3 regions of the Streptomyces sp. NBC_00400 genome follow, and region 2 is predicted to be linked to each of the others. Evidence: riboswitches for the same ligand, from Rfam matches in the RefSeq annotation. Region 2 holds a riboswitch; each other region holds the start of a gene.
What was found. A riboswitch is a leader RNA that binds a small molecule or an ion and turns the genes downstream of it on or off. The one in region 2 is predicted to bind glycine.

Region 1: it holds a riboswitch for glycine, as region 2 does, so the genes downstream of both, gcvP (aminomethyl-transferring glycine dehydrogenase) here and OHS81_RS34560 (hypothetical protein) in region 2, are expected to answer to the same signal.
Region 3: it holds a riboswitch for glycine, as region 2 does, so the genes downstream of both, gcvT (glycine cleavage system aminomethyltransferase GcvT) here and OHS81_RS34560 (hypothetical protein) in region 2, are expected to answer to the same signal.

What each region holds. Positions count from the first base shown of each region.
Region 1 is NZ_CP107940.1:7,367,961-7,375,122, forward strand. Features, by position in the region: gene OHS81_RS32340 (MerR family transcriptional regulator) at 1-219, shown strand, start outside; gene OHS81_RS32345 (DNA polymerase IV) at 286-1,752, shown strand; gene OHS81_RS32350 (PRC-barrel domain-containing protein) at 1,656-2,045, opposite strand; glycine riboswitch at 2,160-2,257, shown strand; glycine riboswitch at 2,258-2,384, shown strand; gene gcvP (aminomethyl-transferring glycine dehydrogenase) at 2,445-5,330, shown strand; gene OHS81_RS32360 (DUF5999 family protein) at 5,442-5,636, opposite strand; gene OHS81_RS32365 (hypothetical protein) at 5,981-6,571, opposite strand; gene OHS81_RS32370 (glutamate-cysteine ligase family protein) at 7,140-7,162, shown strand, end outside.
Region 2 is NZ_CP107940.1:7,880,459-7,887,620, forward strand. Features, by position in the region: gene OHS81_RS34545 (hypothetical protein) at 981-1,634, shown strand; gene OHS81_RS34550 (sigma-70 family RNA polymerase sigma factor) at 2,057-2,677, shown strand; gene OHS81_RS34555 (SigB/SigF/SigG family RNA polymerase sigma factor) at 2,932-3,810, shown strand; glycine riboswitch at 3,996-4,090, shown strand; glycine riboswitch at 4,091-4,182, shown strand; gene OHS81_RS34560 (hypothetical protein) at 4,239-4,658, shown strand; gene OHS81_RS34565 (hypothetical protein) at 4,707-5,273, shown strand; gene OHS81_RS34570 (FAD-dependent oxidoreductase) at 5,436-5,816, shown strand; gene OHS81_RS37535 (hypothetical protein) at 5,798-6,286, shown strand; gene OHS81_RS34575 (LysE family translocator) at 6,525-7,118, shown strand.
Region 3 is NZ_CP107940.1:2,379,889-2,387,050, reverse strand. Features, by position in the region: gene glyA (serine hydroxymethyltransferase) at 1-740, opposite strand, end outside; gene gcvH (glycine cleavage system protein GcvH) at 835-1,212, opposite strand; gene gcvT (glycine cleavage system aminomethyltransferase GcvT) at 1,338-2,468, opposite strand; glycine riboswitch at 2,620-2,715, opposite strand; gene OHS81_RS10365 (AAA family ATPase) at 3,037-3,699, shown strand; gene OHS81_RS10360 (enhanced serine sensitivity protein SseB) at 3,805-4,602, shown strand; gene OHS81_RS10355 (enhanced serine sensitivity protein SseB C-terminal domain-containing protein) at 4,665-5,465, shown strand; gene OHS81_RS10350 (ABC transporter permease) at 5,873-6,871, shown strand; gene OHS81_RS10345 (ABC transporter substrate-binding protein) at 6,998-7,162, shown strand, end outside.

The DNA.
Region 1 (7,162 bases), 510 kb from region 2:
AGCGACGGTGCGACGGTTTACGAGTGCACCTCGCCCGACCAGGTCGTGGATCTGCTCCAGGGCGGCCAGGGCGTCTTCGGGATCGCCGTGGGCGTGGTGTGGCGGGACGTGGAGGGCGTGCTGTCACAGCTCCACGGGGAGCGGGTGGACACCGGCGAGACCCTGATCGGGAAGAACCCGCACGACGAGCTGGCGCGGCGGCGCAACCGGGCGGGCTGAGTCCCTGACCGCGTCACCGGCCCGGCACGGGGCCGATTGTCAGTGGCATGGGGCAGCATCGGAGATGTGAGACCCGCGCCGACGATCCTGCATCTCGACATGGATGCGTTCTTCGCGGCCGCCGAGCAGGCGGCCAAGCCGAGCCTTCGCGGCAAGCCCGTGGTGGTCGGCGGGATCGGCCTGCGCGGGGTGGTCTCCACGGCGTCGTACGAAGCCCGGGTGTTCGGGATCCGCTCCGCGATGCCCACGGCCCAGGCGCGCCGGCTGTGCCCCAACGCCGCTTACCTCACCCCGCGCTTCTCGCTGTACCGCCAGGTGAGTGAGACGGTGATGGAGCTGCTGCACGGGCTGTCGCCGCTGGTGGAGCCGCTGAGCCTGGACGAGGCCTTCGTCGACCTGGAAGCGGGCGGGGTGCCGCCTCGGACGGCCGCCGCGCGGGCCGTGGGGGAGCGACTGCGCCGCGAGATCCGTTCCGCCACGGGCCTGACCGGCTCGGTGGGGCTGGCCGGCGCCAAGATGCTGGCGAAGATCGCGTCCGAGGCGGCCAAGCCGAACGGTCTGGTGGTGATCGAGCCCGGTACCGAACGCGAGCTGCTGGGCCCGATGACGGTGCGGACACTGCCCGGGGTGGGGCCCGCGACGGCCGAGACGCTGCGCCGGGCCGGGATCCACACCGTCGCGGAGACCGCGGAGGCCGGGGAGGCCGAGCTGGTGCGGCTGCTGGGCAAGGCGCACGGTGCCGGGCTGTATGCGATGGCGCTGGGCCGGGACGACCGGCCGGTGGTGGCCGAGCGGGACGCGAAGTCCATCTCGGTCGAGGACACCTTCGAGGTCGATCTGACCGACCGGACGCGGGTACGGAGCGAGGTGCTGCGGCTGGCGGACCGCTGTGTGGAGCGGCTGCGGTCCGCCGGGCGCTCCGGGCGGACGGTGGTCATCAAGGTGCGCAACTACGACTTCTCGACCCTGACCCGCTCCGAGACGCTCCGTGGGCCCACCGACGACCCCGCGGTGATACGGGAGGCCGCCGTGCGGCTGCTGGAGATGGTGGACACCACCGGCGGGGTCCGGCTGCTGGGCGTAGGGGTCAGCGGCCTGGCCGACTTCACACAGGAGGATCTGTTCGCCCAGTTCGCGACGGAGCGCGAGGCGAAGGAGGCGGAGAAGGCCGCGAGAGCGGCGGCGGAGCTGTCCGGTGGCGCGGCGGCGGCTCGGGAGGCCGAGGAGGAGCGGCCTCGGCGCTGGCATCCCGGACTGGACGTGGTGCACGACGAGTACGGCGCGGGCTGGGTGCAGGGGAGCGGGGTGGGGAGGGTGACCGTGCGCTTCGAAACGCCGTGGTCCGCACCGGGGAGGGTGCGGACCTTTGCTGTGGAGGATCCGGCGCTGCGGCCGGGGGAGCCCCTGCCGCTGGTGGGCGGGGGACCGGCGGACGGTCAGTCGTCCGAGCCGGCGATCCTGCCGAAGTCCTTGTCACCGGAGCCGGGCGAGGACACCGGGTCGGATGTCGGGGAGGAGATATCCAGTCGGTAGTGGTGATAGAGCTGAAGTTCCTGCTCAGGGGAGAGATGGCGGCCGACGCCGAAGTCCGGCGCGTCCTTGATCAGCTTGCGGTCGTAAGGAATGTGCAGGCCCTCACCGACCATCTTGCTGGGTTCGAGGGGGACGAACGCGTCCCGGCTGAAGAGTCCGGTGCGCACGGCCGCCCACTCCGGTTCCCCCGTCGCGTCGTCGAGATACACCTCGTCGATCGTGCCTATTTTGGCGCCGTTACGGTCGAACGCTTTGCGGCCGATCAGGCTCCGGGGATCGATATCGGTTTGCACGGTCCCTCCAATTGGTCGCAACTGCCCTCTGACAACAACCAAACGGCACATTTCATGCCCTGGCCACTCGAAGGATCCTTCGAGTGCCGCGCTGGTAGGCTGGCCAATGGCCGCAGACCCCGTGCGGGAGAGTCCTTTGCCGTTCGCGGCGAGGGCGCCGAAGGAGCAAATCCTCCCCGGAATCTCTCAGGCACACGTACCGCGTGGGCGAGGTCACTCTGGAAAGCAGGGCGGGCCGCGGAAGGCACACCTCCGGGACCCCTCCTCACCGACGGTGAAAGCCGGGCCGCTTCGCGCGGGCCGGTGAAGCTCTCAGGTTGAGATGACAGAGGGGGAGGCCGTCCGGGCACCCGCGCCGTGGTGCCCCTCGTAGGTCGCACGACCAGGAGGCCCCCGCAGATGACCACCAATCGCATCTCCTTGACCGAGCTGGAAAGCGGCACTCCCTTCGAGCACCGGCACATCGGTCCCGACCACGAGGCGCAGGCCAAGATGCTCGCGCACATCGGGTTCGGATCGCTGGACGAGCTCACCGCCACCGCCGTGCCCGATGTCATCAAGAGTGCCGAGGCGCTCGGCCTGCCGCAGGCCCGTACCGAGGCCGAGGTGCTGCAGGAGCTGCACGGCCTCGCGGACCGCAACCAGGTGCTGGCGTCCATGATCGGACTCGGCTACTACGGCACGTTCACCCCGCCGGTGATCCTGCGCAATGTCATGGAGAACCCGGCCTGGTACACGGCCTACACGCCCTACCAGCCGGAGATCTCGCAGGGCCGCCTCGAGGCGCTGCTCAACTTCCAGACGATGGTCGCCGACCTGACCGGTCTGCCCACCTCCGGCTCCTCGCTGCTGGACGAGGGCACCGCGGCCGCCGAGGCGATGGCGCTCTCCCGCCGGGTCGGCAAGGTCAAGCAGGGCGTCTTCCTGGTCGACGCCGACTGTCTGCCGCAGACCATCGCCGTGATCGAGACCCGTGCGGAGCCCACCGGCGTCGAGGTCGTGGTCGCCGACCTGTCCGACGGCATCCCGGCCGGGATCGCCGAGCGCGGGGTGTTCGGTGTGCTGCTGCAGTACCCCGGCGCCTCCGGTGCGGTCCGCGACCCGCGCGCCGTCATCGAGCAGGCCCACGAGCTGGGCGCGGTCGTCACCGTCGCCGCCGATCTGCTCGCCCTGACGCTGCTGACCTCGCCCGGCGAGCTCGGCGCGGACATCGCCGTCGGCACCACCCAGCGCTTCGGCGTCCCGATGGGCTTCGGCGGACCGCACGCCGGCTTCATGGCCGTCCGCGACCAGTTCGCCCGCAGCCTGCCCGGCCGCCTGGTGGGCGTCTCCGTCGACGCCGACGGCAACAAGGCCTACCGCCTCGCACTGCAGACGCGCGAGCAGCACATCCGCCGGGAGAAGGCCACCAGCAACATCTGCACCGCGCAGGTGCTGCTCGCCGTCATGGCCGGCATGTACGCGGTCTACCACGGCCCCGAGGGTCTGCGGACGATCGCCCGGCGCACCCACCGCTACGCCGCGGTCCTCGCCGAGGGCCTGCGGGCCGGCGGGGTGGAGATCGTGCACGGCGCGTACTTCGACACGCTGACCGCGCGGGTGCCCGGCCGGGCCGCCGAGGTCGTGGCTGCCGCTCGCGAGGCCGGCGTCAACCTCCGGCAGGTCGACGCCGACCTCGTCGGCATCGCGTGCGACGAGACCACCGGGCGCGCGCAGCTGGCCGGCGTCTGGGGCGCCTTCGGGGTGCACGGCGACGTCGAGCAGCTGGACGCGGCCGCCGCCGAGGCGCTGCCGCAGGACCTGCTGCGCGGCGACGACTACCTCGCCCACCCGGTCTTCCACCAGTACCGCTCCGAGACCGCGATGCTGCGCTACCTGCGCACCCTCGCGGACAAGGACTACGCACTGGACCGCGGCATGATCCCGCTCGGCTCCTGCACCATGAAGCTGAACGCGACCACCGAGATGGAGCCGGTCACCTGGCCCGCCTTCGGGCAGCTGCACCCGTTCGCGCCGGCCGCCCAGGCGCAGGGCTACCTCACCCTGATCCAGGAGCTGGAGGAGCGGCTGGCCACCGTCACCGGCTATGACAAGGTCTCCATCCAGCCCAACGCCGGATCGCAGGGCGAGCTGGCCGGTCTGCTGGCGGTGCGTGCCTACCACCGCGCCAACGGTGACGAGCAGCGCACGGTCTGCCTGATCCCGTCCTCCGCGCACGGCACCAACGCCGCCAGCGCGGTGATGGCCGGGATGAAGGTCGTCGTCGTCAAGACCGGTGAGGACGGCGAGGTCGACGCCGACGATCTCCATGCCAAGATCGAGAAGCACCGTGACGAGCTCGCGGTCCTGATGGTCACCTACCCCTCCACCCACGGCGTGTTCGAGGAGCACATCACCCAGATCTGCGCCACGGTGCACGAGGCGGGCGGCCAGGTCTACGTCGACGGCGCCAACCTCAATGCGCTGGTCGGCCTCGCCGAGCCCGGCAAGTTCGGCGGCGATGTTTCGCACCTCAACCTGCACAAGACGTTCTGCATCCCGCACGGCGGCGGTGGCCCGGGCGTCGGCCCGGTCGGCGTACGCGCCCACCTGGCGCCGTACCTGCCCAACCACCCGCTGCAGCCCGGCGCGGGCCCCGAAACGGGCGTGGGGCCGATCTCCGCGGCGCCCTGGGGCTCGGCCGGCATCCTGCCGATCTCCTGGGCGTACGTCCGCCTGATGGGCGGCGAGGGCCTCAAGCGTGCCACCCAGGTGGCGGTGTTGAGCGCCAACTACATCGCCAAGCGCCTGGAGCCGCACTACCCGGTGCTCTACACCGGCCCCGGCGGTCTGGTCGCGCACGAGTGCATCATCGACGTGCGGCCGCTGACCAAGGCGACCGGTGTGAGCATCGACGACGTCGCCAAGCGGCTCATCGACTACGGCTTCCACGCGCCGACGATGTCGTTCCCGGTGGCCGGTACGCTGATGATCGAGCCGACCGAGAGTGAAGACCTCGGCGAGCTGGACCGGTTCTGCGACGCGATGATCGCCATCCGTGCGGAGATCGAGAAGGTCGGCACGGGGGAGTGGGACAAGGACGACAACCCGCTGCGCAACGCCCCCCACACCGCGGGCGCGCTCGGTGGCGACTGGTCGCACCCGTACACCCGTGAGGAGGCCGTCTTCCCGGCCGGCGTCGAGGCCTCGGAGAAGTACTGGCCGCCGGTGCGCCGCATCGACGGTGCCTTCGGTGACCGCAACCTCGTCTGCTCCTGCCCGCCGCTGGACGCGTACGACAGCTGAGTCACGGTAACGGACTCGCCGTAGGGGATTGACCGCGACGGGTTCACCGCAACATTCAAGGGCCCTCGGCAGATCTGCCGGGGGCCCTGTGGTGCGTGCCGCGCTCGCGGGTCAGGCAGCGGCGGTGGCGCGAGTGCGGTGCGGGGCGATGACCTGCCCGTCCGGCAGCAGCTCACCGGTGTCCTCGAAGAGCAGGACGCCGTTGCAGAGCAGGCTCCAGCCCTGCTCCGGGTGGTGCGCCACAAGGTGTGCGGCCTCCCGGTCGGTGGAGTCGGCTGACGGGCATGGCGGTTGGTGCTGGCACATGGAAGTTGTCTTTCGCTGCGGTGTGGTGAACGTCGTTGTGCGGCTCGATGAGGTGTGCATGGCCGCTCCCCCGTTTCCATCGGTCGGTCCCAGTGTTGCCCCACGGGCGGGATTCCGCAGGGATTTCGCAGCAGCGGTACTCACTCGGTAGGGACGTGTCACCCGTGCGGGCGGTTGCTCCCAATTGCACTCCTCCCCAAGCGGGTTGGGAGTGGTGGCCGCGGACTAGCCCGCCTGGGTGAGCGCGACAGAGCGCCCCGTGGCCCGAAGAGGCCGCGGGGCATGCTCATGACGGGTGACGGGCGCCCGTCTCCGCTGGGGAGAACCGGGGCCGGCGTGCGGGATCAGGCGGGTTCGGCGAGGAGCGGGGTGGCCGGGGTGAGGCGCAGGGTGAGCCGGGGGAGCAGGTCGGCGATGCGCTGCGGACGGTGCGCGGCGATCCCCGGCGGGGCGGGCGCCAGCGGCACCAGGAGGTCGCCGGGCGCGGCCAGTCCTTCGGTGCCGTCCGAGGTGATGTCGTGGTGCAGCCACAGGGTGAGCATGTAGAGCTCGGGTACGGACAGCAGGCGCGGCTGGTAAGGGGTGGCGAGCGATTCGGCCTGTGCCAGTGCCTGCTCGGTCGCGGCGACATAGGGGCCGCCGCAGAACCGTGCGAAGGTCCAGCCGTCCGCGGTGAGCACCGCTTCGGCGGTCGCCACGGCCCGCTCCCCGCCGCGGACCAGGAAACGCCAGCCGGCCAGGCGGGTCCGCGGCATGCCGCCGCTCCGGCTGACGTCTTCCCAGACGTGGACGGGCAGCGGGTGGTCGGGGCTGAGCGGGCCCTGATGGGTGCGCAGCGCGGAGACCGGGGCTTCGCGGACCGCGGTGGGGGAGCCGAGGGCGGCGAGAACGCAGCGCAGGGCAGGCGTGGGGGCAGGGGGGAGGTGCAGCGGCATGGTGGGTCGCCTCTCACTTCGGAGACACGGTGGAACCTGGCAGGGTGCAAACGACGCTGTCTGCGTGCGGGGTCAGAGCGTGGCCGGCCGGGGCTGCGGCCCGGCGAGGTCAGTCGCTGTGCCCCCGTGCCGGTGGGAACACCGGGACGCTGGGCGCCAAGTCTCTGCCTCGTAAGCGGAGTTTATACGACGTATGTTCTGAAAGTGTTTCGGCTACCGGCCTTGTGGATTTCGGGCAAGGGGAAATCCGGACCCCTGTGTGAGGCGCTTTCTTCCGCTTTGTGCCTCACTTTTACGGCGCCATCTCGTATTCCTTCGGCGGCGCGGTAGGCCGGATCTCGCCGGTATTTCTTGTGACGGATATGCGGAAGGCGATCGCCGCCCAGATATGCCTGGGGGAGGTGCCGGAGGCCGGTCTGATTCGAGCCTATCGGTACCGGCGTGCCGCCGCGGCGTTATCGATCAGATTGCCGGGGCATCATCGACCGTAGCGTGATCCCCGCCGCAGTCGGGGAAGGCCCCAAGTGGTCCGTGGTCGCGGGCCGTTCACTCGAGGAGGGACCCTTCGATGGGGGAGAAGGTCGCCGCGGA
Region 2 (7,162 bases):
GGCCTCAACGCCTTGGAACGGGATTCGCCGGGCATACGTCTGCAATGGACCAACGTAGCGCAAGCAGGACACCGCCGGCGGGGCCCGTCTGGGCAGGGTGGCTCTACCTCGGGCTGGCGGTGCTGGCCGGTACCCAGCTCTTGGCGACCCTGCTGCAGTCGGGAGCCGGCGATCCGAGTTTCGTTCCCAGCCTGGTCGGAGTGATCGCGTTTCCAGCCCTGGCCGGGGTCTCGGAAACCGGCCGGGGACTCAGGAACCGGCCGGGAGGAACTTGTCCCTGACCTTGTCGCGCCGCGGGGCGGCCGGACGGGGGAGAGGCAGACGCCGGAGTGGCGGGACACGCCGCAGGCAGGCCGGGCGGGCCAGGCCGTGTACGGGCCGTGGTGGACCAGGCCCTGCGCGGGACGTGCCAGGGCCTGGCCGTCGGCGGAAATACCACCGACCCGCGGGAACTCGTCGCACCGTCGGCCCGCATGCCGCGGCCGGGCCGTGTCGCCGTCGGGCCCAGCGGATCCCGATTCCGTCCCACGCTTCACCCGCACCGCAGCCCTCCCGAAACACCGGCCCCTGCCTCTCATGAGGCCGGGCCCAGCCAGTCGTACGGACCGGGTCATCGGTTCCCGGTGAGACCCGCCGGGTGGGGGAGCCCCGATGAAAGGGAGGAGACCCGCCGGGGGGAAGACCCGCCGAAGGGGAGGAGACCCGCCGAGCGGAGGAGCCCCCTCGGGCAGGGAGACCCGAGCGGAGGCGCCCCGCCGGACGGAGGAGACCCGCCGGAGGCGTAACGCCCGCCGCCCTCCATCTCGCGTGCTCTGCCACCCAGTTGACCACCCACGAGCTGGTTTAGCGGATCCGGACAACAACTGGGCCCGAGGCGCCATGCACCCTCCCCTACGGATGAACCGGCTGGCACGATGACCAACATGACTGCCGGGTCGGTTTCACGAGCTGCGCGCGCCGCAATCTTCGCGGTGGTGTGCGTGACGACCGCAGCCCTGGGACATGCGTTGATGTCCGCGCAGGCGTTGCCCGTATGGGCGCTCGTAGCCGCACTCGGGGCAACGGGCTCGGCGGCTTGGTGGTCGGCGGGGCGGGAACGCGGCGGGTTCGCCGTGACCGGTTCCTCCGTCGTGGTCCAACTGGCTCTGCACTCCCTGTTCGGCCTGGCGCAGTCGTGCCGGTCCGTCCTCGGCCTGGAAACCGCCCCCTCCGCGTCCATGGCGCCAAGGGGCGAGATGACGGGGATGAGTCATCTGGCGGGCATGGCCGGCACGCTCGCCGCCTCCACCGCGCACCTGGGCGATATCGGTGCCATGCGCGGCGAGATGAGCGAGTTGCGGATGGTGCACTCCGGCCACGGCACCTTCGGTATGTTCCTCGCCCATGTGCTGGCCGCGCTGGTGTGCGGGTTGTGGCTGTGGCGCGGCGAGGCGGCCGCGTTCCGGCTCGCCCGCAGTGTGGCCGCGGTGTGGTTCGCGCCCCTGATGCTGGTCCTGGCGACGCTGGGCCGGACGGGCCTGAAGCCGACCGCGCGTCCGGTGGCCGGTTGCGGCCACGTCCTGCGCCTGCGCGGGGTGTTCCTGCATCACGTCCTGTCCCGCAGAGGCCCGCCGAAGCCGTCCTTCTGCTGCTGACCGCCCGCCTGACCTGGGACCCTCCCCGGCAGTGCCCGGCACTCCGCAATGCGGTCATGGACGCCACTTCCGTCAATGACGCGCTGTTGCCGATGGAGTCCGGGACCCCCACTCCCTTTCTCCGTAAGGTCCCTTTTCCGCAAGGTCCCTTGCATCTTTCCGCAAGGTCCCTTGCATCGGTGGCGGGCGGAGTACCGGCGTGTCCACGCGGCTGCCGCTCTCGTACCTCCGGGTACCTCGGTGAGCGCCGCCGGACCACACGCCGGCCCCTTGCCCCGCGGCCCTCCGGCCTGCCCGTAGCGCCCGTCGACCGTCGCCCCTGGACGGTGTCACCGGCCGTCGCACGGGTTCCCGGAATGCCGCTCACCGACGAGGCCGTGCCATGCCTTGGTACGCCCCGCACCTCCGAAGGACGTGTGGCGATGATTCCTGCCCTTTTCGATCCGGCCGGCGGCAAGCGGACCGTCGCGGACGACGAGCAGTTGACCGCCCTTGCACTGGCCGCCCGGAAGGGCGACCCCGAGGCCGTCGAGCGTTTCATACGTGCCTCCCACCGCCATGTGTGGCGCTTCGTGGCCCACTTGAGCGGCGAGACGAACAGCGCCGACGACCTCGCCCAGGAGACGTTTCTCCGTGCCCTCACCGGTCTGCCGAGATTCGCCGGCCGCTCCTGTGCCCGTACCTGGCTGCTGTCGATCGCCCGCCGGGTGGTGATCGACCGCTACCGGTCTGCCGCCGCCCGTCCGCGCATCGCCGATGTCGACGACTGGCAGGCGGTCGCGGAACGCCGCCAGCCCAGCGGACTGCCGGGCTTCGACGACGGTCTGGCACTGACCGAGCTGCTGGAGGCGCTGGACGGCGAACGGCGCGAGGCATTCGTGCTCACCCAGTTGGTCGGAATGCCGTACGCGGACGCGGCGGCGATCGTGGGCTGTCCCATCGGCACGGTCCGCTCCCGGGTGGCCCGTGCCCGCGCCGACCTCACCGGCTGGCTGAGGTCCGCCGAGCGGTGCGCACGACGCCCTCAGGCGGTTGCGGCGTGACCCATCCCGGTTCCGGGTGATCACTGTGTTGCCGGTGCGCCGCCCCGTACGGCGGATGGCGCCCCTCCCGGGGTGGCGTACCGGCAGTTCCCGAAGATTCATGGACCGCAGCCGTTCGCTATGTGCCCGGCTCCGGAGCCCCCTCCATAGTTTCCCCACGGAAATAGTTGCCGCATGGCAGTTTTACGTGCGGTCATCGGGTAGGTGAGGGCGTGACGGCATGACGGGGAGATCAGGGAGGAGTAGCCATGGCAATGGCAGCGGCGCAGGCCCACATCTCGGTGAAGCGCTCGGACAGGGGCGCCGCATGTGAGGCTGCTCGGTCGGCTGTGCCGCAGGTGGAGGAGGCCCAGCGCGTTGCCCCGCAGGATGCGCGTCGCCTGTCGAAGCTGTTCTTCGAGCAGCTGTCGGACCTGGAGGAAGGCACCCCGGAGTACCAGTACGCGCGCAACACGCTCATCGAGATGAACCTGTCGCTGGTGCGCTATGTAGCGCGCCGATTCCGCAGCCGCGGGCAGGAGATGGAAGACATCATGCAGGTCGGGACGATCGGTCTGATCAAGGCCATCGACCGCTTCGATGTGTCGCGCGAGAACGAGTTCACCACCTTCGCCATCCCCTACATCACCGGCGAGATCAAGCGGTTCTTCCGTGACACGACCTGGTCCGTGCATGTCCCGCGGCGTCTGCAGGAGTTGCGTGTGGACCTTGCCCGCGCTCGCGAAGAGCTCGAAGGGCGTGGCAATCCCGAGCCGTCCGTCGCCGACTTCGCGGTTCACCTGGGGCTCGGGGAGGAGGAGGTCATCGAGGGGCTGGTCGCCTGCAACGGTTACGACGCAGGCTCCCTCGACCGGCCCATCGAAGCGGGTGGCAGCAAGCAGCAGACCGGCCTCGTCGCCGACCTGATAGGCAACGAAGACCCCGCTCTCGCACTGGCCGAGGACCTTCAGGCCCTCAAGCCGCACCTCGCCCAGCTGGACGAGCGTGCGCGCACTCTCCTCGAACTGCGCTTCGGCTCGGAGATGACACAGACCGAGATCGGCGAGGAAATGGGCCTGTCCCAGATGCACGTCTCCCGTCTCCTCACCCGCACATACGCCACCCTGCGCGAAAGCCTCCTCGCCGAGGCATAGCCAAGGACTTGCTTGCACGGTATGCGGACAGCGGCGTCCCCGCCAGCGTACAAAGTGCCATTTCTCCAGGTCAGGGCCGCGTCGTGCGGGCGAGTGCACGGCGACGGGCCCGCTGCGGACAGCTCTTGACGGCGGCGTGCCGATCACCGCACGGTGCGGCGAACCACAACAGAAAAGACCACCGACGATTCTGCGCGGGAGAGCCCACACCCCAGTGGCGTGGCGCCGAAGGAGCAAATCCTCCCCGGAAACTCTCAGGCCTCGTTACCGCGCAGTGGAGGTGGACTCTGGAAAGCAGGCGCTGATGCGCCTCGCCCACGGTGCAAGCCGCGCTCGTCGCGGTGAAGCTCTCAGGCCCATGACAGAGGGGGAGGCTCACTCGATCGCGTGCCCCGTCCGACGGTGCGCGCCAGGCCCGAGGAGTCTCCATGGTGCACCCTGACTCGCACCCCGACACCCCGTCCCACCGGTCACTCGCCGCACGGGAGCGGACCGCGCCCTTCTCCGTACGCCACATCGGACCGGGCGCCGAAGAGCTGTCCACGACGCTCTCCCACCTCGGCTTCGGTTCCCGGCTCGCACTGATCGACGCCGCGGTGCCCGGCCCACGGCGCGACCGCCGCGGGCTGCGGCCGCCCGCCCCGGCGTCCGAGGCCCGGACCGAAGCCGAGCTGCGCGCCCGTCTCCACCTGCACAAGACGCTCTGCACACCGCACGGCGGGGGAGGGCCCGGCGTCGGCCCCGTGGCCGTGTATGAGCACTTGGTGCCGCATCCGCCCTCACACCCGATCCACCCGGACCCCGCCCAAGCGAGGGCGGAGGCCGGAATGCGGCGGTCTACCCCCTGACGACGGCCGGCCGCAACAAGTACCGGCCTCCGGACCGCCGGGCCGACGGTGCACGCGGCGACCGCCATCCCGTCTGCTCCTGCTCGACGATCGACGCCTACGAGAGCTGAACGCCGCGCAGGTCAGCGGTGCTTCGGCCGGCGGCGCGCCGCTCGCTTCGCCACAGCACCCTGCGCCCTGCCCTTCCCTGCCCACGGGCCCGCACCGCTCGTTCCGCACCGGCTGACCCCGCCCCGGCTCCACCTTCCCTCCTCCCCTCCTCCGCGGAGGGGCGGGCTGCCGGGGCAGCTCCTCGCGGCGCAGGCGGTCGCCCTTCGCGGGGCCACGTCGTCGGCGTTCCGGGACCGGCAGGAACGCGCGCTCCGCGGTGCCCGGATCCTCGCCGGGCGGCTCCTCGCCGATGACGTGGCCGAGACCGGTGCCCGGGTGGTCACCGGCTCGACCGAGACGCCGCTCGTGCTCATCGATCTCGCGCATTCCGTGCTGGACGCCGGACGGGCCGGGGAGCGTCTTCGTTCGCTCGGCATCAGGCCGAACACCGCGGGGGAGCACGGCCTTTTCCTCGGCACCACGGCACTGGCCGGCCGCGGATTTGATGACGCCTCCTTCCGCTAGCTCGCCGACGTGATCGCCCGAGCGCTCCTGCACCCACCTCACGTCGCCGAAGTGGCCGAACTCGACGATCGAGTAGCCCGCTTGACGACACGTCATCCCATAGCCGCCTGCGTAGAAGCCCCTCAAGCCCACCAAGCCCACCAGGAAGAGGAGTAACCCCCCATGAGTCAGCACCAGTTCGACGTTCTCGTCATCGGCGGCGGCCCCGGCGGCTACGTCGCCGCCATCCGCGGCGCCCAGCTCGGCCGTTCGGTCGTCCTCGTCGACAAGGAGCGTCCTGGCGGCGTCTGTCTCAACTGGGGCTGCATTCCGACGAAGGCCATGCTGCGCTCGGCGGAAGTCCTGGAGACCGTGCGCGGCGCGGAGGAGTTCGGCGTGCGGACAGCGGGTGTGCAGCTGGATTACTCCGCCGTTCTGCAGCGCAAGGACGGTATCAGGCCCTGGTGGCGGCGTCCGTCATCAGCGGCCACGACGAACGTATCGACTACCGGGCCGTACCGGCGGCCACCTTCACCCACCCCGAGGTGGCGAGCGTCGGCCTGACGGAGGCCCAAGCGCGGGCGGGCGGCCACGGGATCACCACCGCACGCTTCCCGTTCGCCGCCCTTGGGCGTGCTCATGCGTATGGCGCCACGGACGGCATGGTCAAGGTGGTCGCCGACCGGTCGAGCGGTGCGGTCCTGGGGACTCACATCATCGGTCCCGGCGCGAGCGACCTGATAGCGGAGGCGGCGCTCGCCGTGACACACGGTGTGACGCTCCCGCCGGTCTACCAGGTCCGATCCGCCGGCTGCCCCGAACCGGCGCGCGCCCGGGGCCTGCCCGACCGCGGCCTTCTGCAACACGCTTACAGTTCATTTCCCTTCGGATGGTTCCACGGGAAGCGAAAGTGTGGTGATGGACACGCCTCCGGCATGCGGACGAGGACGTGCTCTTGGCCGGATGTGCACTACCGGAAGCAGTGCATCCGACGTGGCGAGCTCGTGGTCGCACCCCGGGGTGACCGAAATTGATTCCTACTGGCTCGTAACTTCCCCTCTTGCCCGGGAAATTGTTTTCCCAGCTTGTTGCCTGGGGTCATCCCAGCAGATAGCGTTCCAATCGTGGTGATCAAGATCCGGGACTTTCGGACCTTGCAGGGGGGTCGATTCGATTGGATGCACTAACGTTGACTGCGCCCTCCGGTCGAATGACGACGGACATTGCGGAAGCCTCATGGTGACCTGGGTTTTCATCGCGACGATTTTCGCGATGGTGGCCGCGCCGGGGCCTTCATTCATGGTGTTGGTGAATGAGACGCTGCGTTTTGGACGTGGGGCCGGGTTGGTGACCATTCTCGGCAGCAGCACCGGGCTGCTCATGTGGGCGGCGACCTCCGCCCTCGGGCTGGCCGCACTGACGCAGACCTCTCCGCTGGTGTTCACCGCCTTCAAGCTGGCGGGTGCCGCCTACCTCTGCTATCTCGCGGTGATGACGGTGCGCAACCGGTGGAAGTTCGGCCACCAGCCGGAAGCGCCCGAGGAGTACGGCGCCGCCGACCTGTGGCGGTCCTACCGGTCAGGGCTGGTCACCAGTGCCGCCAACCCCAAAATGGCCACCGTCTACCTGGCACTGATCCCGCAGTTCCTGCCGGCCGGCGGCGGTTCGCCCGCCGACGTGGTCACGCTGACCGCCGTGCAGATCTTGATCAGCGCCGGCTGGTACGCGGTGGTGGTCACCCTGGTCGGCCTGGCACGGCGGCTGCTGGCCATGCCGGCGATGCGGGTCGGACTGGCCTGGGTGAGCGGGGCGGTTCTGCTGCTGCTCGGGCTGCGCACCGCGGTGATGACGGGGCCCATGGCCTAGCGGAACAGCCGGAAAAGCGAACAACTCCAGGGAAGAGGAATTGC
Region 3 (7,162 bases), 5.5 Mb from region 2:
GCCAGCTCCTGGGTGGAGAGGATCACGCCGCCGCGGGGGCCACCGAGGGTCTTGTGGGTGGTGGTGGTCACGACGTGGGCGTGCGGCACCGGGTTGGGGTGCAGACCGGCGGCGACCAGGCCGGCGAAGTGCGCCATGTCGACCATGAGGTAGGCGCCGATCTCGTCGGCGATGCGCCGGAACGCGGCGAAGTCGAGCTGGCGCGGGTAGGCGGACCAGCCGGCGACGATCAGCTTGGGGCGGTGCTCCTTGGCCAGGCGCTCGACCTCTTCCATGTCGACGAGGTTGGTCTTCTCGTCGACGTGGTAGGGCACCACGTTGTAGAGCTTGCCGCTGAAGTTGATCTTCATGCCGTGGGTCAGGTGCCCGCCGTGGGCGAGGTTGAGGCCCAGGATGGTGTCGCCCGGCTTGATGAGGGCGAACATGGCGGCGGCGTTGGCCTGGGCGCCGGAGTGCGGCTGGACGTTCGCGGCCTCGGCACCGAAGAGGGCCTTGATGCGGTCGATGGCGATCTGCTCGACCACATCGACGTGCTCGCAGCCGCCGTAGTAGCGGCGGCCGGGGTAGCCCTCGGCGTACTTGTTGGTGAGGACCGAGCCCTGGGCCTCCATGACGGCGACGGGGGCGAAGTTCTCCGACGCGATCATTTCGAGGGTGGACTGCTGGCGGTGGAGTTCGGCGTCGACGGCGGCGGCGACATCGGGGTCGACCTCGTGGAGGGAGCTGTTCAGAAGCGACATGAGTCTTCCTGGGGGAGTCAGGGGCGCGAGGGGGTCCCCCGGACGGAGCCCTGGGGAGCTTCCGCGGGGGCGGTGGCGGAGGGAGCCGGGTGGCTCAGCTCTGGATGAAGGCGGCGTACTCGTCGGCCGAGAGCAGGTCGCCCGGCTCACCGCTGATCTTCACCTTGAACAGCCAACCGCCCTCGAACGGGGCGGTGTTCACCAGCGAGGGGTCGTTGACGACATCCTCGTTGATCTCGGTGATCTCACCGTCGACGGGCGAGTAGAGATCGCTGACCGACTTGGTCGACTCCAGCTCGCCGCAGGTCTCGCCCGCCGCGACCGTGGCACCGACCTCGGGAAGCTGCACGTAGACGACGTCGCCGAGCGCGTTGGCCGCGTGCTCGGTGATGCCGACCGTCGAGACGCCTTCCTCGGCGCCCGACAGCCACTCGTGCTCCTTGCTGTAGCGCAGCTGCTGGGGGTTGCTCATGGCTCGATTCTCCTGTACGCGAGGGTGTGGTCGTGAAGGGGGTCGCCCCTGGTGACGCCGAGGGGGAGGGTCTTGCACAGTGAAACGCACGGGTGCGCACCGCTGCCGGGTCCGCCGCGGGTGAGCTACTGCTTCTGCCGCTTGTAGAAGGGCAGAGCGGTGACCTCGTACGGCTCATGGCTTCCACGGATGTCCACGCACACACCCTCGGTGCCCGGTGTGGCGTAGGCGGCGTCGACGTAGGCGATGGCGACCGGCTTGCCGAGGGTGGGAGAGGGGGCCCCGGAGGTGACCTCACCGATGACCGTGCCGTCGGCCGCGACGACCGGGTAGCCGGCGCGCGGGACCCGGCGGCCCGTGGCGGTCAGGCCGACCAGCTTGCGCGGCGGGTTCGTCTCGGCGCGCTCGGCGGCCTCCGCCAGTGCACTGCGGCCGACGAAGTCGCCGTCGTTGGTCGTCTTCTCGAACTTCACGACCCGGCCCAGGCCCGCGTCGAACGGGGTGGTCGAGGTCGTCAGCTCGTGCCCGTACAGCGGCATGCCCGCCTCCAGGCGCAGGGTGTCCCGGCAGGACAGGCCGCACGGCACCAGACCGGCGTCCTTGCCGGCCTCGGTCAGCGCCTCCCAGAGGGCGACCGCGTCGGCCGGCCGGACGAACAGCTCGAAGCCGTCCTCGCCGGTGTAGCCGGTACGGGCGATCAGTGCCTCCACGCCGGCGACGGTGCCGGGCAGGCCCGCGTAATACTTCAGGCCGTCCAGGTCGGCGTCGGTGACCTTCTTGAGGATCCCGGGCGACTGCGGACCCTGCACCGCGAGCAGCGCGTAGGCGTCCCGGTCGTCGCGGATCGCGGCGTCGAAGCCGCCCGCCCGCGCGGTCAGCGCATCCAGCACCACCTGGGCGTTGGAGGCGTTGGCGACGACCATGTACTCCTGGTCGGCCAGGCGGTAGACGATCAGGTCGTCGAGGATGCCGCCCCCGGCCTCGCAGATCATGGTGTAGCGGGCGCGGCCGGTCTTGACCCCGCCGATGTTGCCCACCAGCGCGTAGTCGAGGAGGTCGGCGGCCTGCGGGCCGGTGACGGTGATCTCGCCCATGTGGGAGAGGTCGAACAGGCCGGCGCGGGTACGGACGGCGACATGTTCGTCACGCTCGCTGCTGTAGCGCAGCGGCATGTCCCAGCCGGCGAAGTCGGTCATGGTGGCGCCGAGCGCACGATGGGTGGCGTCCAGCGCAGTACGGCGGGGGGCATCAGTCATGGTTCCGGGCTCCCAGGCAGGGGTGACAAGACGTTCTCCCCATCTGTCATCGGAACCTGAGAGGTTCACCGGGATCCCGCGAACGGACCCGGTTTGCACCTTGGGTGGAGCCGCCCCGTGGGCCGGGCTGCGGCTCGCTTTTCAGATCTGCCTCGCCTGCGCGGTATAGGGGCCTGAGAGATTCAAGGGAGGACTTGCTCCTTCGGCGCCCCGCCATGGCGGCCGGGGACTCTCCCGCGCGGGTTCAAACGGCCGGTATGGAGTTGGCGGTGCACGGGTGAGACGAGATGTGCACGTGGCGGCCACATCATTGCACGGGATCGCCCGATAGAGGAGCCCCCACCGTCGCCCCGCCCGTGACGTGGGCAGATCGGACAATAACCTTGATGGGCATTACCTTTTCTTGACACTCTGCGGGTAGGGACGGACTCGAACCGGAACAGAACCGGACGGGGAGGACGATCGCGTGCACAGCGAAGCGGCATTCGGGGCCACTTCAGGCGTCGTGCCTCCGGCCGCCGCGCCCGGGGCCACCGCGCCTGTGGTGCCGTCCGCCACCTCGCCCGCGGTGCCGCCCGCCGCCGGGTCCCGGGCCGGCCGGCCGCCGCGGCCCGTCGTCCGGCCGGGGCGCGGCGCCGAAATCGTGGACCTCCGGGGCCGCGGACGGGCGAGGGGCGCCGCCGAGCTGCGGTTCCCGGCCGGTGACCTGGTGGTGGTCTCCGGTCTCCCGGGCAGCGGCAAGAGCACCCTGATGCACCGGGTCGTACCGCCGCTGGACGCCCACGGCGCCGTGGTGCACCGCATCGATTCGCAGGACGTCCGCGAGCGCTGGGAGCGCGGCCGGCTGCGCCGGCTGCCGTACGCCCTCTACCGTCCGCTGGTCCGGGCCGCCCACTACCTGACGCTGGGCCGTGCGCTGCGCTCGGGGGGCAGTGTGGTGGTGCACGACTGCGGCACCCTGGCGTGGGTGCGCGGCTGGCTCGCGCGTTCGGCGGTGCGCGGCGGACGCGGGCTGCATCTGGTGCTGCTCGATGTGCCGCCCGAGGTGGCACTGTCCGGCCAGGAGTCGCGGGGACGCGGGGTGTCGGGGTACGCCTTCGCGCGGCACCGCGGGGCGGTGGGCCGGCTGGTCGGCGCGGCGGAGTCGGCCCGGCTGCCGAAGGGCTGCGCCTCGGCCGTCCTGCTCGACCGGCGGGCGGCGAGCACCCTGGAGACCGTCGGCTTCGACTGACAGCGGCGACCGGGCGCACGGGCACCGTGCCCCGGGGGTCCCTCCGTACGCCTTCTCGTCTAGGGTCTTTGGCCAGATGGCGCGGTTTGGAACGGGTGGGTGCACATGACATTTCCGGAGCAGGGGATACCGCAGCTGGCGTGGCCGGCGAACGAGCTCGAAGAGGTGCTGGCCGCCTCGGTCGGACACCCGGGCGCCGGTGGCCGGATCGTCGAGGTACTGGGCCGCAGCAGGGTCTGGGTGCCGCTGCCCAACGGCGGCGGACCGGAGAGCGCGGGTCCCGGTACCCGCGGCCTCGATCTGCCCACCGTCGAGCTCGACGGTGCGGCCTATGTCCCGGTCTACAGCTCCGAGCAGGAGTTCTTGCGGGTGGTCGGCGCGCATATGTCCTTCACCGTCGCCCCGGCCCGGGAGTTCGCCCGCGGGCTGCCCCCGCGCATCGGTATCGCGGTCAACCCGGACGGTGCGGTCGGCGTCCCGCTGCCGCCTCCCGCGGTGGCCGAATTGTGCCGGGAGGGGCATCACGAGGCGGCCGGTCTGCCCAGCGGCGGCCGGGTGCGGCTCTTCGAGCCGGACTGGCAGGACGAACCGGTGGACTTCCTGGCCGCCGCCGGACTGGAGTTCTCCGGCGCCGGAATTGTCCTCACTGCCCGGCGTGCCCTGGCAAGTGTCGAGGGCGACACGCCCGCGCTGTTCGTCGGTGTGCAGATCGCTGCGGACGCCGCGGCACTGCACGACGGCACCGCCCGCGAGGCGGTACTGTCAGCCCTCGGACGTGCGCTCGGTGCCGTACCGGTGCCCTGGCCCGTACAGCTCGTCATGCTCGACCTCGCCCAGGGCGACCCGGTCGCCGACTGGATGCTGGAGCGTGTGCGGCCCTTCTACTCTCGGGACCACTCGTAAGCTGGATGGATGACGGGCGGGCGCACCCATGACGTGCCCTGCGGACAGAAGGGACGGACCACGTGAGCGCGGGTGCGCATCAGGGGCCGGCGGCGGCCGGAGCACTGGAGCAGCTGCTCCAGCAGGTCTCGCCCGGCCGTTACGACGCCTACGAGGCGCTGCTGCATGCGCTCGCCGCGGGCCAGGTCTGGATGCTGCTGTGGCACGGCCGGGCCGGTTCGCCCGATGCGCAGTACGGAAACATGGAGGTCGAAGGCCTCGGCTATGCGCCGTGTGTGACCTCGGCGCCCGAACTCGCCGCCTCCGGCTGGAACCGTGACCATGAGGTCGTCACCGGCCTGGAGATCGCCGCCTCGCTCTTCCCCGACCGCTGGGGCCTGTGGCTGAATCCGCACGCCCCCGGCGGGGGTATCGGCATCCCGTGGCTGGATCTGCGCCGTATCGCCGGTGGCTTGGACCGGCTGCCGGCCGGTCCGCTGCGGATCTCCGAACCGGTCATCGACATCCCGCAGTTCTACGCGCTGCTCGCCCAGAACGCGCACCGGACGCCCGCCGTGCGGTCGCTGCGCCGGGCCTGGGTGCAGCCGGCGCTCGGCGCCCCCTATCTGGCGATCGGTCTGGATCTGTACGACACCGGCCAACAAGCGGTGGATTCGGTGCGGTTGATGATCCAGCAGTCGATCGGCGCGGTTCCGGACGGTCTGCCCGTCTCCACCGTCGCGATGAACGACGAGTTCGACCCGGTCGGCATGTGGATGCGGGCCTCCACGCGCCCCTTCTTCGACCGTGACGGCTACGCCCAGCCGCCGGGTCAGCAGGCCCCCGCGCCGTCGTACGGCTACGGCTACCCGCGCCCGTACTGACCGCCTGTCTCCGGTGTCCCGGGAGTACCGTCCGGGCGCCGGTGTTGTGGTGAATTCTCCCTGTATATCCCGCGGTTGAGGAGCGCTCCCGCGGGTGATCGCCCCGCTCAGCCCGAACTGTTGTCCGTATAACGGAAAGCGGTGAAGGACATCACAGTTGCGCATCCTTTCCCTGTCAGGGCTGGTGACTGATCGAGAAAGGGATGAAGACTCCGGAAACAACGGACCTCGGTCCTTTGTACGAGCGTCACCCCACGGCGTCGCGCAAGCCTGAGAACTTCCATAGTGCGAACTTCCGCGATGCCCGCAGGACTTGCTGCACCGAACTTGCACCAGTGATGAGAACCAGCCGCAATCCGCGGCGGGCAGGGGCCGGCCACCGTCGGCCGAGAGGGGTCAAAGGCACTGTGACCGCACCGATCGAGACCACCGGGGCGGCTGCTGAGGCGCAGCCGGAAGCGGTGCTGAAGGGCGTCGAGGGAAAGCGGATCGAGGGGCGTTCGCTCGGCCAGATCGCATGGCTGCGCTTCCGGCGGGACAAGGTCGCGGTGGCCGGTGCCATCGTTGTCATCCTGCTCATCGTCGTCGCCGCGCTCTCCCGTCCGATCCAGGCCCTGCTGGGGCTGGACCCGAACAATCCCAACCAGTCGCTGATCGACCCCAACACCACGCTCCCCAAGGGCGACCTCGGCGGCATGAGCGGCGACCACCCCCTGGGCGTGGACCCGAAGTTCGGCCGCGATCTGCTCGCCCGGATCCTGGAGGGCTCCTGGGTGTCGCTGATCGTGGCGTTCGGCGCGACGCTGCTGTCGGTCGCCATCGGCACCGTGCTCGGAGTGGTCGCCGGCTTCTACCGCGGGCGGGTGGACGCCTTCATCAGCCGGATGATGGACGTCTTCCTGGCCTTCCCGCTGCTGCTGTTCGCCATCGCGATCTCCGCCTCGCTGCAGGGCGGCGCCTTCGGTCTGGACGGCCTGCCGCTGCACATCTCGGTGCTGATCTTCGTGATCGGCTTCTTCAACTGGCCCTACATGGGGCGGATCGTCCGTGCGCAGACGCTGTCGCTGCGCGAGCGGGAATTCGTGGACGCCGCCCGCGGCATGGGTGCGCGCGGCCCGTTCATCCTCTTCCGGGAGCTGCTGCCCAACCTGGTGGGGCCGATCATCGTCTACTCGACGCTGCTGATCCCCTCCAACATCCTCTTCGAAGCGGCCCTGAGCTTCCTGGGCGTCGGCATCCAGCCGCCCCAGGCGTCCTGGGGCGGCATGCTCAACCAGGCGGTCAAGTACTACGAGGTCGATCCCCAGTACATGATCGTCCCCGGTCTCGCGATCTTCGTCACCGTGCTCGCGTTCAACCTGCTCGGTGACGGACTGAGGGACGCGCTGGACCCGCGCAGCCGCTGACGGCTGCAGCGGGCACCCGCTCCGACGCCCCCAACTGCATTACTGCGTTTCCGCGTTACTGCGTTACTGCGTTACTGCGTTTTGAGGTTTGACCTTTCTCGACGAACGAAGGGGACACCGACCATCATGCGAAGGTCAGTTCCGGTCGCGGCTGTCGCGGCCATCACCAGTGCGGGCCTTTTGCTGGCCGGCTGCAGCGGGGGCAAGGGCTCCTCGGAGGGCTCGGGCGAGGCGAACGCCGCCACCAAGGGCGTCGTCAACGCCTCGGACGCGAAGGGCGGCACGGTCACC